Regions from separate parts of the Alteribacillus sp. JSM 102045 genome, predicted to be linked through region 2. Evidence: a T-box and tRNA genes for the amino acid it is inferred to sense, from the RefSeq annotation. Region 2 holds a T-box; the other holds one or more tRNA genes.

Region 1 (6,738 bases), on a different contig from region 2:
ATTTTTGCGAATTCCCATCCATTCTGCGAGTGCAATCATTAATGGTATCCCGACACCTATAGTGGCAAATATAATGTGAAAAGCGAGTGTCAGTCCTGTTAATATTCTGCTGTAAACCGCGGGATCATATTCTATAAACATTAGGCATTCTCCCTTCTCGAATGCAATATAAATATACTACCCTTGTTTGCTTTGAGATAAAATAAGAGTTCATATGTGAAATATATCACAAACTTAAAGCTGCGAAAATAAAAAAGCTTGAGTATTCAGTGAGTGTTTAGGACTCAGAGAAACAGGACAAAAGAGACAATTCTCGTTTTCTTTCTGATATGATAAGATATAGTGGTATTATTGTGTACAAATAAGATTCATTTTCATTTAATATACATAGGGTATTGAAGTTTTATTAAAAGAATAGGAGCGTATGGTTGTGAACATAGATATAGATGGGGTGAAAGTAAATTACCATGTTTCCGGTGAGGGAGCAGACGTTGTCCTTCTGCATGGATGGGGCGCTAATATTCAAGCTTTTGCTCCTGTTCATCAATCACTGGAAAAACATTTTAAAGTATGGTCAATTGAATTTCCGGGATTTGGTGAAAGTGAAGAACCACCTGAACCATGGACCGTTGGAGATTATACGGATATGCTCGGTAAATTTCTCAGTAAATTAGAAATTGACCGGCCCATTCTTGTTGGGCACTCATTTGGGGGAAGAGTTTCAATTAAATATGCCTCTTCGCACCCGGTTCGCAAAGTGGTTTTAGTAGACAGTGCCGGAATTAAGCCGAAACGAAAGCTGAAATATTACGTAAAGGTATATACCTATAAAGCGTTTAAAAAGCTTTTAAAACTTCCAGTTATTAAACGGTACGAAGAAGGGATTTTAAAAAAAGTTAAAGGGAAATTAGGATCAGCAGATTATAAAAATGTATCGGGCACGATGCAGCAGACGATGGTGAAAGTAGTTAATGAAGATTTACGCCATCACCTTCCTCATATAAAAGCACCAACACTGCTTGTATGGGGAGAAAATGATGAAGCGACCCCAGTAGAGGATGGTCGATTAATGGAGGAAATGATTCCTGATTCGGGTCTTGTAGTGCTCGAAAAAGCCGGCCACTATGCTTATTTGGATAAACTGAACCAATTTCTGATTGTGCTCGATTCTTTCCTTCAAAAGGATAAGGAGGGGCTAAACCGATGAATAGTGTATTAATAATTTTGTTTTTAGCAGCGTGGGGTTATTATACAGCCAGACTCATTAAGAAAAGTGCACATATGCTGCAATTAAACTCTTATCGTAATGAACGTTTTTGGCGCTGGATAATATCCAACATAAGCCGGGTGTTCTCGGTGCGGGATTATCTCCCTGTACTAGCACTCGTTCCATTTCTCTTCGGCAGTGAATTTTGGGCGCTGCTGACAGGGACAATTATTTTCGGAGTAATTACGTATACGATGAAAGAAGAGCAGGAAAAAAAGAAGCTTGTTATTACAGCAAGAGTAAAACGATTATTCGTTACGATTGCCATACTTTATGTTATAACAGCGGGCATTGGTTTGCTGCTTGGTACAGGAGAAGAAAGTTCTTTAATCTGGTTTATGATATTTGCCATTGGCGCTTCCATTGTGGCTTATTTTTACACTATGGCTGCAAATATTATTAATTGGCCGATTGAAAATCAAATTAATCAATATTATTTTCACGATGCAGAAAAAATTATAAAATCCATGCCTAACCTTGAAGTAATTGGGATAACAGGGAGTTATGGAAAAACAAGTACGAAACATATTGTAGAGACCGTCTTATCGTCTCAATTTAACGTTTTAAAAACCCCGGAGAGTTATAACACGAAAATGGGAGTTACCAGGACCGTTCGTTCTATGCTAAAGCCCTACCATGATATTTTCATAGCAGAAATGGGAGCAAAGCAAGAGAATGATATACAAGAAATATGTGAATTAGTTCATCAAAAATACGGAATTCTTACTGCTATTGGAGAACAGCACTTAGAAACGTTTAAAACGTTAGAAAACATTAAAAAGACGAAATTCGAATTGATAGAAACCCTTCCTCATGAAGGAACAGCTTTCCTAAATAAAGATGATCAAAACATTATGTCCTACCAGCAGCGGAATAAATGCCGCACGATTTATTATGGGGTAGAAGCAGATGATCTTCATTATCGTGCCGCAGAGATTAGTTACACCTCCAAAGGCTCGGAATTTATGGTGTACAAATATGATGGATCAGCTGTACAGATTCAAACTAAGCTGCTCGGTCAGCACAATATCTATAACATTCTTGCTGCGATAGCTATAGGATCAGAAAAAGGAATTTCTCTTGAAAAAATTGCAAGAGCAGTTAAGAAAGTTCAGCCAGTTGAACACCGGCTAGAACTAAAAAAACCTTCTGGTAACATAACAATTATTGATGACAGCTTTAATTCCAACCCTGTTGGTTCAAAAATGGCGCTTGAAGTATTGGGGCAAATGCCTGAATACAAAGTGTTAGTTACACCTGGAATGATAGAACTTGGGGAAAAAGAATATGAATTAAATAAAGCTTTCGCTGAACACGCTGCAGAGGTGTGCGACTTTGTGATATTAGTCGGAAAAAAACAAACCCGCCCTCTTCAGGATGGGCTTGCCGCAAAAGGATATCCTGAAAACCAGTATTATGTGGCATCAAACCTTCAAGATGCATTGGATAAAATGAATCAGGTAGCCGTGCAAAAATCCGTGGTGCTGTTGGAAAATGATTTACCTGATACTTTTAATGAGTGAGGAAGAGAGGGAAAATTGTAATGAAAACCAGAGTAGGTGTATTTTTTGGTGGGGTTTCAGTAGAACATGAGGTATCCGTTATCTCTGCCCTCCAAGCAATGAAAGCAATGGATGACAGCCAATATGAAGCAGTCCCTGTTTACATCAGCAAGGACCGCAATTGGTATACAGGAGAAGAACTTCTTGACATTGAAGTATATAAAGATTTAAAACAGCTTTTAGAAAACGCTCAGAAAGTGTCGGTAGCTAAATCAGATAACGGAAATGTGGTATTACAAAAAGATCCGGTTCCGAAGTTTGGGAAACGAACAGTGGCTGAGATTGACGTAGCTTTTCCTATTGTTCACGGTACGTTTGGAGAGGATGGGGTTCTGCAGGGTCTTTTTGAGTTATATGACCTTCCTTACGTTGGCTGTGACGTAATGTCTTCTGCTGTTGGTATGGATAAAGTAATGATGAAGCAAATGCTTAGAGATTCCAACCTTCCTATTTTGGATTATGTTTGGTTTTACAGCAGTCACTGGACCGATGATAGTGAAGAGATTATTAATATGATTGAAGAACGTCTTGGTTTCCCCGTTATAGTGAAGCCGGCTAACCTGGGCTCAAGCGTTGGAATTAGTAAAGCAGAAAATCGTGAGGAGCTTGAGGAAGCTGTAGAAGAAGCGATGTCTTTTGCTTCGAAAATCTTAGTGGAATATATGGTGCAGGATATGAAGGAAGTAAACTGCTCGGTTCTTGGCGATTATGAAGAAGTAGAAGCTTCCGTTATTGAAGAAGTCCTGAAAACAGAAGAGATATTAAGCTACCAGGATAAGTATCAAGGGGGAGGAAAAAGCGGTGATGCAGCAAAAGGAATGGAAAGCACAGATCGTGTTATTCCTGCGCCTTTAGACGACGCTCGTACAATAGAAGTTCAGGAACTCGCAAAGGACACTTTTCAAATCCTTGGCTGCAGCGGGGTATCCCGTATAGACTTCTTAATTGACCAAGCTAAAGATAAGGTTTACGTAAACGAAATCAATACTATTCCCGGGTCTTTATCCTTTTACCTATGGGATCCAGCAGGGAAGAATTATACCCAATTAACTCATCAGCTTATTCAGCTGGCTTTAAAACGAAAACGAGAAAGAGACAAATTGACATTTTCTATTGACTCTAACCTTTTCTCCCTCCAAAGTGCAGAGGGTGTAAAAAGCGGTTCAAAGTCTAATAATTTATAGCTGCTTCAGAGAAGTAATAACCGTCTAAAACAATGAGACGGTTATTTTATTGTTTTAAATCGTTTCTAATTATTGAAGGTCATTTTAAAATAATTAATCTATAAAATCTTAAAAAATCCTTGCAACTAATCACCGCTATAAGATATAATATCATATGTCAGCAAGAGAGGTTACTCTTTGCTGCATATGTGGCCCGTTGGTCAAGTGGTTAAGACACCGCCCTTTCACGGCGGTAACAGGGGTTCGAATCCCCTACGGGTCACCATTAATTTTTTTATTTTACATATCGGACAACCATTGACAAACATAAGGTTGTTTGTTTAAAATAGAACGGTGCCTTTTTTAAATGGAGGGGTAGCGAAGTTGGCCAAACGCGGCAGACTGTAAATCTGCTCCCTCTGGGTTCGGCGGTTCGAGTCCGTCCCCCTCCACCATTTATTTGTTTAAAATTTGTACTTCAGGCCAAACTAGTGTACAATACATTTTAGCTGCTTTTTAAAGTATATAAGATGTGTATAATGAAACATAAGAAAATTTACAATAAGAGCCATTAGCTCAGATGGTAGAGCATCTGACTTTTAATCAGAGGGTCGGAGGTTCGAATCCTCCATGGCTCACCATTTCATTGAAAAAATGACTACATAATATATATTTTTGAATGTACAGGACGCGGAAGTAGTTCAGTGGTAGAACACTACCTTGCCAAGGTAGGGGTCGCGGGTTCGAATCCCGTCTTTCGCTCCATTATGCGGGTGTAGTTTAGTGGTAAAACCTCAGCCTTCCAAGCTGATGTCGTGGGTTCGATTCCCATCACCCGCTCCATTATACATATTGGGGCCTTAGCTCAGATGGGAGAGCGCCTGCTTTGCACGCAGGAGGTCAGCGGTTCGATCCCGCTAGGCTCCACCATACATAATAATTAATAAAACCACAGTGAATGTACTGTGGTATTTTTATTGTTTAGGAAATTATGTTTTTACAAGTTGTGGATAACTATCTCCATATTGTTTGATCCGCGTCTAGCTTCAGCGCCCAGCCTCTTGGGCTTAAATAACCTCCATTCATGAAAGGCAAAGAGCGCCTTTCATGACTGAAGAACATTTACCTGTCGACGCTGAACAGGGCGCTTGCGCTTTTGTTCTTTTAAAGTTTTAATTTTGTGTGTGCCGGGGATTTTCATAAAATTCTTCCACCTGCGTGTAAATAGACAGAAGCTCATATAAAAGGATGAGTTCTGGTGGAAAGTGTGTCGGGTGCTGATCGTTATTTTGGGTGATTTCTTCATTTCCTTCCCAAAATAATTCCATTAATTGCCGGACTCGTTTTTGATGAATAAGCGGATTGTAATGAGAATCGCTTTTCATGCTTTTTGCTAAGTAACGAACAGCTTCCATAATGATCGATTTTTCTTCTGCTGTCCATGAAATCGTGTCTAATGGAGTGTTTAAGACGTTGGCTATATGATAACGAATTAAACGCAGCCGAACTAATTGGTGCTGTGCAAGATAAAACAAATCTTTTTCACTTCCAGCTAACGGATGGAATTTTGATTCGTCTTTTTGAAACCGAATAAGCGTTTCTGTTTTATGTAATTTTTTATCTAACTGCTCAATAATTTCTTTTTGACTGCTTTCTTCTTGGTTGTTTTCTAGAACCTTTCTAAACAATTTCTCAACAGCAGTTCCTGTATTTTGGGCCATTTTATTAATGTTTCGAATAATGTCCTGCGTATAATCCGGCGGGAAAACAAACATGTTTACGGCGGTGGAAACTAACAAACCGATTGTGGTTGTTCCTAACCTAATAAAAAAGGAAATAAAATAATTATCGTGCAGAACTTCAACCATTGCTACAGAAGTAAGGGTGGCAACTAAAAGACCAGCATGCAATTTAAGTTTCACACAAGTAGCAATTGTAAATACTGCCGCAAGTGCATAGGTTATTGGAGAATGGTCGAAAAAATAAATGAACAGCACGGCATAAAAAGAACCAAAGACGGAAGCCGGCAGACGAATGATCCCTTTTTTAATAGAATCTGAAACAGTGGGTTCTAAAGTGACAATTGCTGTAATGACAGCAAACACAGGCGGCCAGCCTAAGATTTGGCATATCCATGCTGTTATTAAAATGGCGACTCCTGTTTTGATTACCCGGTTTCCAGCAAATTGAAATCGTTTCATATCTTTTTCTCACCTTCATAAGTCTATCATACACGATTGGGCATCGTGAGAATAGATAAGGCCTGACTCCATAATGAAGTCAGGCCTTACATACGTCAAATCTGTTAAGCTTTTGCTGCTGATAATGTATTATCATATCTATTTAAAAGTTGGTCGAGTTCTTTACTTAAATTCACCACTTCTTCAGAAAAAAGTGGTTTATTCCAAGCGATATGATTTAATTTTTCTCTTTTCGTTTCAATTTCCCTAAGCAAGGTTTGCTCAGACATTATTGTTCACTCCCGTATGGATGATTATTTAATTTTATTTTTACCCATTTCCAAAGATTTGAAAACACTATTTTTCCATTTTCACAGAATTGTAAATTTATCCCCTATCTGCAAGAAGAGATGTTATAATTAATTTCGTAGAAAAAAATGTCAATCAAACGTTTGATTAATAGAATAACTCGAACTAAGAGTTATTCGTTTTTGTATGAATGAAAACGTCCAAAACAATTTTAAAAATATGAAACCTGTGGAGAGGCGAATTCGTAAGGAAGAGAC
Region 2 (6,738 bases):
TTCATGGAGCATAGCATTCAGAAAAGCAAGGGTGGAATGATGAACAAGCGACTGCAGCAGTTTAAATTGGTGAAAAGTAAATTCTTTTACCAGCACAATAACAATACCCTTTATTTCCCTGCTTTGTACCATAGGCACAGCCATCAGGAGTTGTATTCCAATAAGCAATAGGTTGGTCTTGTGTTTAGGTCACTTATAAATAAAGGATCTGCTTGATTTTCAAATCGTTTAATCATTTTATATATAACTTTTATATGCTCCGGTTTTTTAAAGAAGCTTTTATTTAGCATTCGAAAATTATCATTCTCATTTGTAAGTACAAATTCAATTTTCATTTTTCAAGAGGGGATAAATTTTTTGATTTGGCTTTTCATGCTTTGTGCTGTCTCTTCCAGCTTTAACCTGGAATTTAATATATATGATGTCTCATTACATTTGAAGGACTCCATAAATTCCCTGTTTCCCTCGAAGCGGAATATATAACACAGATGTGTTGTTTCCAGAGGTGTCATCCTCTTGTATCATGCCGGATAAATAAGTTTGTTTCATTTATCCATTCATATTTTCTAACCCATTTGAATAATCAATCTCCGGCAAATCTTCTTGTACATCCCATTCTTGTGATAAATGCAGGGCAATACGGCATGATGAATAGACAGATTGAAGGGCCTTTATTACTTCTTTTAATACGGAACCAGCCCGCATCGATGAACTCGGCTGATCGCATTTTAAAGGAAACCGCCAAAGACTCCACTTCCCGTGGCAGCGGCGGCATTAGTCCATCCTGTACGTTGAAAATTTTATGATTTATTATATATGATACATTTGACCTGAGTCTTTTGCAGTTAAATATAACTTATTTATCCAAACTTTTCCTTTCTTTTCTTAAAAAATTATTTCACTTTATACAGCGGGAAATATTGACTTAGATTTCGAAAAATTATATAATGGCGTCTGTGTGAAAGACAGCCAGGACAAACTTGATATGTACACCCTTATCATTTTGTTCCTTAAACCTGCGGCTGAATCATTGGTTTAAGGGGCATTGCGTAACCTCTAGCTGTCGAGGCGAAGATGCTTGAAAACAAAATGAGCATGTCAGGAGATTGTCAACGTTGTTCTTTTTCCAATACTTTAATATAGAGGAGGCTTCTTGTATGGCACGTTATACAGGACCATCTTGGAAAAAATCCCGCCGTTTTGGTATTTCTCTAAGCGGTACAGGAAAAGAATTAGAAAAACGCCCATATGCACCAGGCGAACACGGACCGACTCAACGGAAGAAACTTTCAGAGTACGGCCTGCAGCTTCAAGAAAAACAAAAACTTCGCTATATGTACGGTTTGAACGAGCGTCAATTCCGCAAGTTGTTTGAACAGGCTGGTAAAATGCAAGGGGTACACGGTGAGAACTTTATGATCTTGCTTGAATCCCGTCTTGATAACTTAGTATACCGACTTGGCCTTGCTCGCACACGCCGTGCTGCGCGCCAGCTTGTTACACACGGACACGTAACGGTTGACGGAGAACGTGTAGATATTCCATCTTACCGCGTTAAGCCGAACCAAACAATCGGTCTTCGCGAAAAATCCCGCAACCTTTCTGCTGTAAAAGAAGCAGTAGAAGTGAACAACTTCGTACCAGAATATTTAACTTTTGACGAAGAAAAGCTTGAAGGAACGTACAACCGCTATCCTGAGCGTTCTGAACTTCCTTCTGAAATTACAGAAGCGCTTATCGTTGAATACTACTCCCGTTAAGCTAAACAAAAGTCAGGCTTCCTAAATTTAGGGTGTCTGACTTTTTTACGTTCAATATGAAAGAACCTGAGACCGGCTGCATGGTCTCAGGTCTGTTTTTAAGCATATTGAATTAAAAAATATTTCTTTTTCCCGCGGCGAATGATAGTAAAGGCACCATCAATTTTATCTTCCTTTCCAATGACTTTATCCAGCTCCTGACAACGATCTCCATTAATATAAATTGCTCCGTTTTTAATATCTTCTCTCGCTTGCCGCTTAGAAGGAGAGATGCCTGCTTCAACCAGAAGATCTAAGAGTCCCTTTTCTTTCTCCTCTATTACGTGAGCTGGTACATCTTTAAACCCTTGTTTAATTTCTTCGGCAGATAGTTCTTTCAGGTCCCCTCCGCCAAATAAAACTTGTGAAATGTGCTGCGCCTGGGTGAGTGCATTTTCCCCATGGACGAAACAAGTCACTTCTTCAGCAAGTCTGCGGTGGGCTTTACGCTCTTCAGGACGCGCTTCCAGTTCTTTTTCTAATTCATTAATTTCTTCATTATCTAAAAACGTAAAATACTTCAAGAATTTAATAACGTCACGGTCGTCCGTGTTAATGAGAAATTGATAAAATTCGTATGGTGACGTTTTTTCAGGATCAAGCCAAATGGCTCCGCCTTCCGTCTTCCCAAACTTCGTCCCATCTGCTTTTGTAACAAGAGGTATCGTAAATCCATAAGCATCCGGCTGTTCTCCTTCTTCTCCACCTTTCATCCGGCGGATCAGCTCTAGACCAGCTGTAATATTTCCCCATTGGTCGCTTCCGCCAATTTGCAGCTGACATCCTTTTTCTTTGTTTAAATGGTAAAAATCAAAGGACTGCAATATTTGATAGCTGAATTCTGTAAAAGAAATACCGGACTGGATGCGGGATTCAACTGACTCTTTTGCGAGCATATAATTTAAACCAAAATGTTTTCCTACATCTCTTAAAAAGGAAACAACACTCATGCTTCCAATCCAATCATAGTTATTTAGCACCTCAGCTTTATCGCCGCCCTCGAAATCCAAGTATTTTTGTAGTTGTCCTTTAATTCTATCACTATACATTTTGACGACATCTTCTTCATTCAATGTCCGTTCCGCTTTTTTTCCGCTTGGATCTCCAATCAACCCAGTAGCCCCGCCTACAAGCGCGAGAGGCTTATGTCCTGCCAGCTGAAAACGGCGAAGAGTTATTATGGTCAGCAGGTGTCCAATATGAAGACTATCCCCAGTTGGGTCAAAACCACAATACATCGTTACTTGTTTTTCATTTAACAGTTCCTGAAGCCCTTCTCTGTCTGTAACTTGATTAATCAATCCGCGAAATTCTAAGTCTTTTAAAATATCCACATTCCAGCGCTCCTTTTTTGAGAATAACAAATACGTTTCAAAGCTGAGTATCAAAGCCTAGGGATTTTTTCCCATTAAAAAACGCCCCTTCCTCTCTAGAAGGGACGATCTTTATCGCGGTACCACCCTTGTTGAAAGCTTACATGCTGCTTTCCACTCGGTTGTTATAACGGCAGATTCCGTCTTTTGATTCATAGGAAGAACACGTATAAACCAAAAGAAGCTCGAGAACGTAATTCACATCTTTCCTTTGTACCGGCTTGCACCAGCCGCCGGTTCTCTGAATACAGGGAGGAATATGCTACTTCAATCCTTCAATGCTTATTATTATAAAATTTTTAGACTATATTTCTTTTATCATATTTGCTTTCTTTCTGTCAACGGCAGAAGAGAAAATCAGTAAAACGCATAGGAAGCTAGTACCGCTTATGCTATAATATCGTTGACGTTTAGGAGGAATTATATATGCATAAATTTTTTGAAAGACTAAACCACAAGCTCGACAAGGTGAAAAACCATTCATTCATTAAAGGACTTAATATTACATCCCATGTGTTCTGGAACCTTGTCTTAATATCGGCTGTTCTGATGGTAATGCTGGCATTATTTGTTGGAGGGGCCGGGGCCGGCTATTTTGTCTCATTGGTAGAAGATCAGGAAGATTACAGTAAAGAAGAATTTCAACAGGAAGTTTATAATTATGAAGAAGTAAGCGATCTATATTTTGACGATGATGAATACTTAGGAAAAATACCTGCTGACCTTGAAAGAAAAGAACGGTCGCTTGATGAAATGTCTAATCATCTAATTCATGCTGTTATTTCTACAGAAGACGAATACTTCTTTGAACATAAAGGGGTCGTCCCAAAAGCATTATTTCGTGCTACTTACCAAGAGATAACCGGGGCCAGCACGCAGACCGGCGGCAGTACGCTGACCCAGCAGATTATTAAAAACCAATTATTGACAAATGAAATTTCTTTTGACCGAAAAGCAAAAGAAATTGCCCTGGCCTTACGAATGGAAAACTTTTTTGAAAAAGAGGAAATCCTCGAAGCCTACCTTAATATTGTTCCTTTTGGCCGAAACGCAAATGGCCGGAATATCGCAGGAGCCCAATCTGCCGCAGAAGGATTATTTGGAGTAGATGCTTCGGAATTAAATATAGCTCAATCTGCTTTTATTGCAGGTCTTCCAAAAAACCCCTTCGTCTATACCCCTTTTGCTGCAGGCGGAGAAGTTAAGGAAGATTTTGATGCCGGTTTAAACAGAATGAAATTAGTTTTAAACAATATGCATGAAAACGGCTTTATTACAAAAGAAGAATACGAAGAAGCTCTTGAATATGACATAAAAAATAATTTAACCGATCCATCCGGAAGCCTCGTTGAAGATTATCCATACCTTACGTATGAAGCACAAGACCGGGCTTCTCGAATCATACGTGAAAATTTATTAGAAGAAGATGGTATTGAGATTGATGACCTTGATGAAGAAGAACGTCAGGAAACTCTCACACAATATCTAGCTCAAGCTAAAAAGGAATTAGCCCTTGGCGGCTACAATGTCCACCTTACTATAAAAAAAGATATTTATGATTCCATGCAAGAAGCGGTTAATAACTCGGAATGGTTTGGACCTGACCGGCAGGGTGAAGATGGTACAGAGCCTGAAGAAGTCGGAGCCATTTTAATAGATAATCAAACGGGAGCTATTTTAAGTTTTGTTGGAGGACGAGATTTTAACAGGGAAAACTTAAATCACGCCACTCAAGCATACAGGCAAAACGGGTCAACGATGAAACCCTTGTTAGCATACGGCCCTGCTATTGATCAAGGTGTTGTACAGCCGGGCACCGTACTTCCCGATGTCCCAAGTGAGTATAGAGATGGGACAGAGTTTACAAATTTCGGAGGCAGTTATCAAGGTTTTGTCAGTGTTCGAGAAGCATTAAAGGAATCTAGAAATGTTCCAGCCGTCAAGACTTTTCAAAGGATAGAACATGAAACTTCCAGGCAGGCGCTTGAAGACATGGGATTTCAGAGGCTTGATCCTGATGAACCTTATGAGTCTGGATCAATCGGCGGTTTAACTTACGGGGCAACTGTCGAACAAAATACGAATGCCTTTGCTACATTTGGAAACGAAGGGCAATTTCACGATTCGTATTTAATCGAAAAAATCGAGAAAAAAGATGGGGAAACTGTTTATGAACACAATGCGGAAAACAATAAAGTCTTTTCGCCGCAAACTGCTTTTCTAACGGTAGATATTTTAAGAGACGTCTTAGAACCAGGTGGTACAGCAAGCGCTCTTCCTGGTATGCTCAAATTCGGCGGTGATTGGGCTGGTAAAACAGGTACAACAAACGACACAAAAGATTCCTGGTTTATCGGTTTAAACCCAAACGTGACCTTTGGTACCTGGATCGGATATGATGACCCACAGGCTCTCGCTACACCTTACAAAGGGTTAAGTTATGGTGCTAGAACACAGCAAATATGGGCAGAAATGATGAACGCAGCTTATGACGCAGACCCTGATGTATTAGGAATTGATGATGAGTTTGAACAGCCTGACGGCATAGTACGTCAGACCATTTGTGGTATTTCAGGAAAACTGCCTAGCTCCCTTTGTAAAGAAGCAGGCTTGACAACAACAGATTACTTTAACGAGGAATTTTTACCATCAGAAACTGATGACAGTCTTAGCGAAGTATCTTCTGTTACGATTAATGGTGAAAGATATAAAGCTTATGACTCCACTCCGTCAGACTTCACTCAATCAGGAGTATCGATTAAAGAAGATTATTTTGATGCTGACGATATGAGTGAATATCTACCAGATGATTGGGATAATATTGTTCCTGACCAATCGGCTCCTAATAATGGCCGCAGACCATCACAGGTGACCGGAGTGTCTTTTAATGGCGGTCAAATTACATGGAACCAGCATCCTGACAATGACATTGTTGGCTACAGGATATACTCTCGTGACGGATCGAGAGTAAAAACAGTGCGTTCAAATACCACTACTTCTACAAGCGTGAACACAAACGGAAAATTTTTCGTGACTGCTGTTGACTCCAGGGGCAGACAATCAACAGAATCTAATTCGGCTGAAGGCAGCAGTCAAAATAATGACGACAACGAAGAAGACAATGATTACGGTGATTCTTCTAATAATGAGTCCAATAATGATAATAGCAATGAGAAAAATAATGATCGAAGTAATGATAATAACAACGGGGGCCGTGAAGAAGGCGATGACAGCTCCTCAGAAGACAATAACAGGGAAGAAGATAGCGATACCGAGCAGGATAACAATGATACGAATGAAGATGATAATACCGATGAGGAAAACGATGGCGATGATAATGACAACAGTGAAGACGATGACGATTAATCATACTTTTTCTTGATAAAGCGATTGTAAAAGCCCTGCTGAATACTTTCAGCAGGGCTTTTGTTAAAATAAATTAATCTTCCATCGTAGAAAGGTCACCAGTTGGTAAATCAAGCTCCCAGGCTTTTAACACACGGCGCATAATCTTACCGCTGCGCGTCTTCGGCAGCTTATCACGGAATTCAATTTCACGAGGTGCC

The links. A T-box is a leader RNA that pairs with one kind of tRNA and senses whether it is charged. The one in region 2 lies ahead of tyrS (tyrosine--tRNA ligase), so its partner is inferred to be a tRNA-Tyr.
Region 1: it has a tRNA-Tyr gene. The T-box ahead of tyrS (tyrosine--tRNA ligase) is inferred to sense a tRNA for this amino acid. The anticodon was not compared.

The regions. Positions count from the first base shown of each region.
Region 1 is NZ_JBHFQG010000035.1:17,621-24,358, forward strand. Features, by position in the region: gene ACE1TI_RS17705 (cytochrome ubiquinol oxidase subunit I) at 1-141, opposite strand, end outside; gene ACE1TI_RS17710 (alpha/beta fold hydrolase) at 431-1,207, shown strand; gene ACE1TI_RS17715 (UDP-N-acetylmuramoyl-tripeptide--D-alanyl-D-alanine ligase) at 1,204-2,790, shown strand; gene ACE1TI_RS17720 (D-alanine--D-alanine ligase family protein) at 2,811-4,013, shown strand; tRNA gene ACE1TI_RS17725 (tRNA-Glu) at 4,204-4,278, shown strand; tRNA gene ACE1TI_RS17730 (tRNA-Tyr) at 4,362-4,447, shown strand; tRNA gene ACE1TI_RS17735 (tRNA-Lys) at 4,558-4,633, shown strand; tRNA gene ACE1TI_RS17740 (tRNA-Gly) at 4,683-4,757, shown strand; tRNA gene ACE1TI_RS17745 (tRNA-Gly) at 4,762-4,835, shown strand; tRNA gene ACE1TI_RS17750 (tRNA-Ala) at 4,847-4,922, shown strand; gene ACE1TI_RS17755 (aromatic acid exporter family protein) at 5,165-6,193, opposite strand; gene ACE1TI_RS17760 (aspartyl-phosphate phosphatase Spo0E family protein) at 6,298-6,462, opposite strand.
Region 2 is NZ_JBHFQG010000004.1:72,536-79,273, forward strand. Features, by position in the region: gene ACE1TI_RS04190 (GGDEF domain-containing protein) at 1-144, opposite strand, end outside; gene ACE1TI_RS04195 (hypothetical protein) at 550-705, opposite strand; gene rpsD (30S ribosomal protein S4) at 1,158-1,760, shown strand; gene tyrS (tyrosine--tRNA ligase) at 1,859-3,133, opposite strand; T-box leader at 3,231-3,460, opposite strand; gene ACE1TI_RS04210 (transglycosylase domain-containing protein) at 3,599-6,538, shown strand; gene acsA (acetate--CoA ligase) at 6,612-6,738, opposite strand, start outside.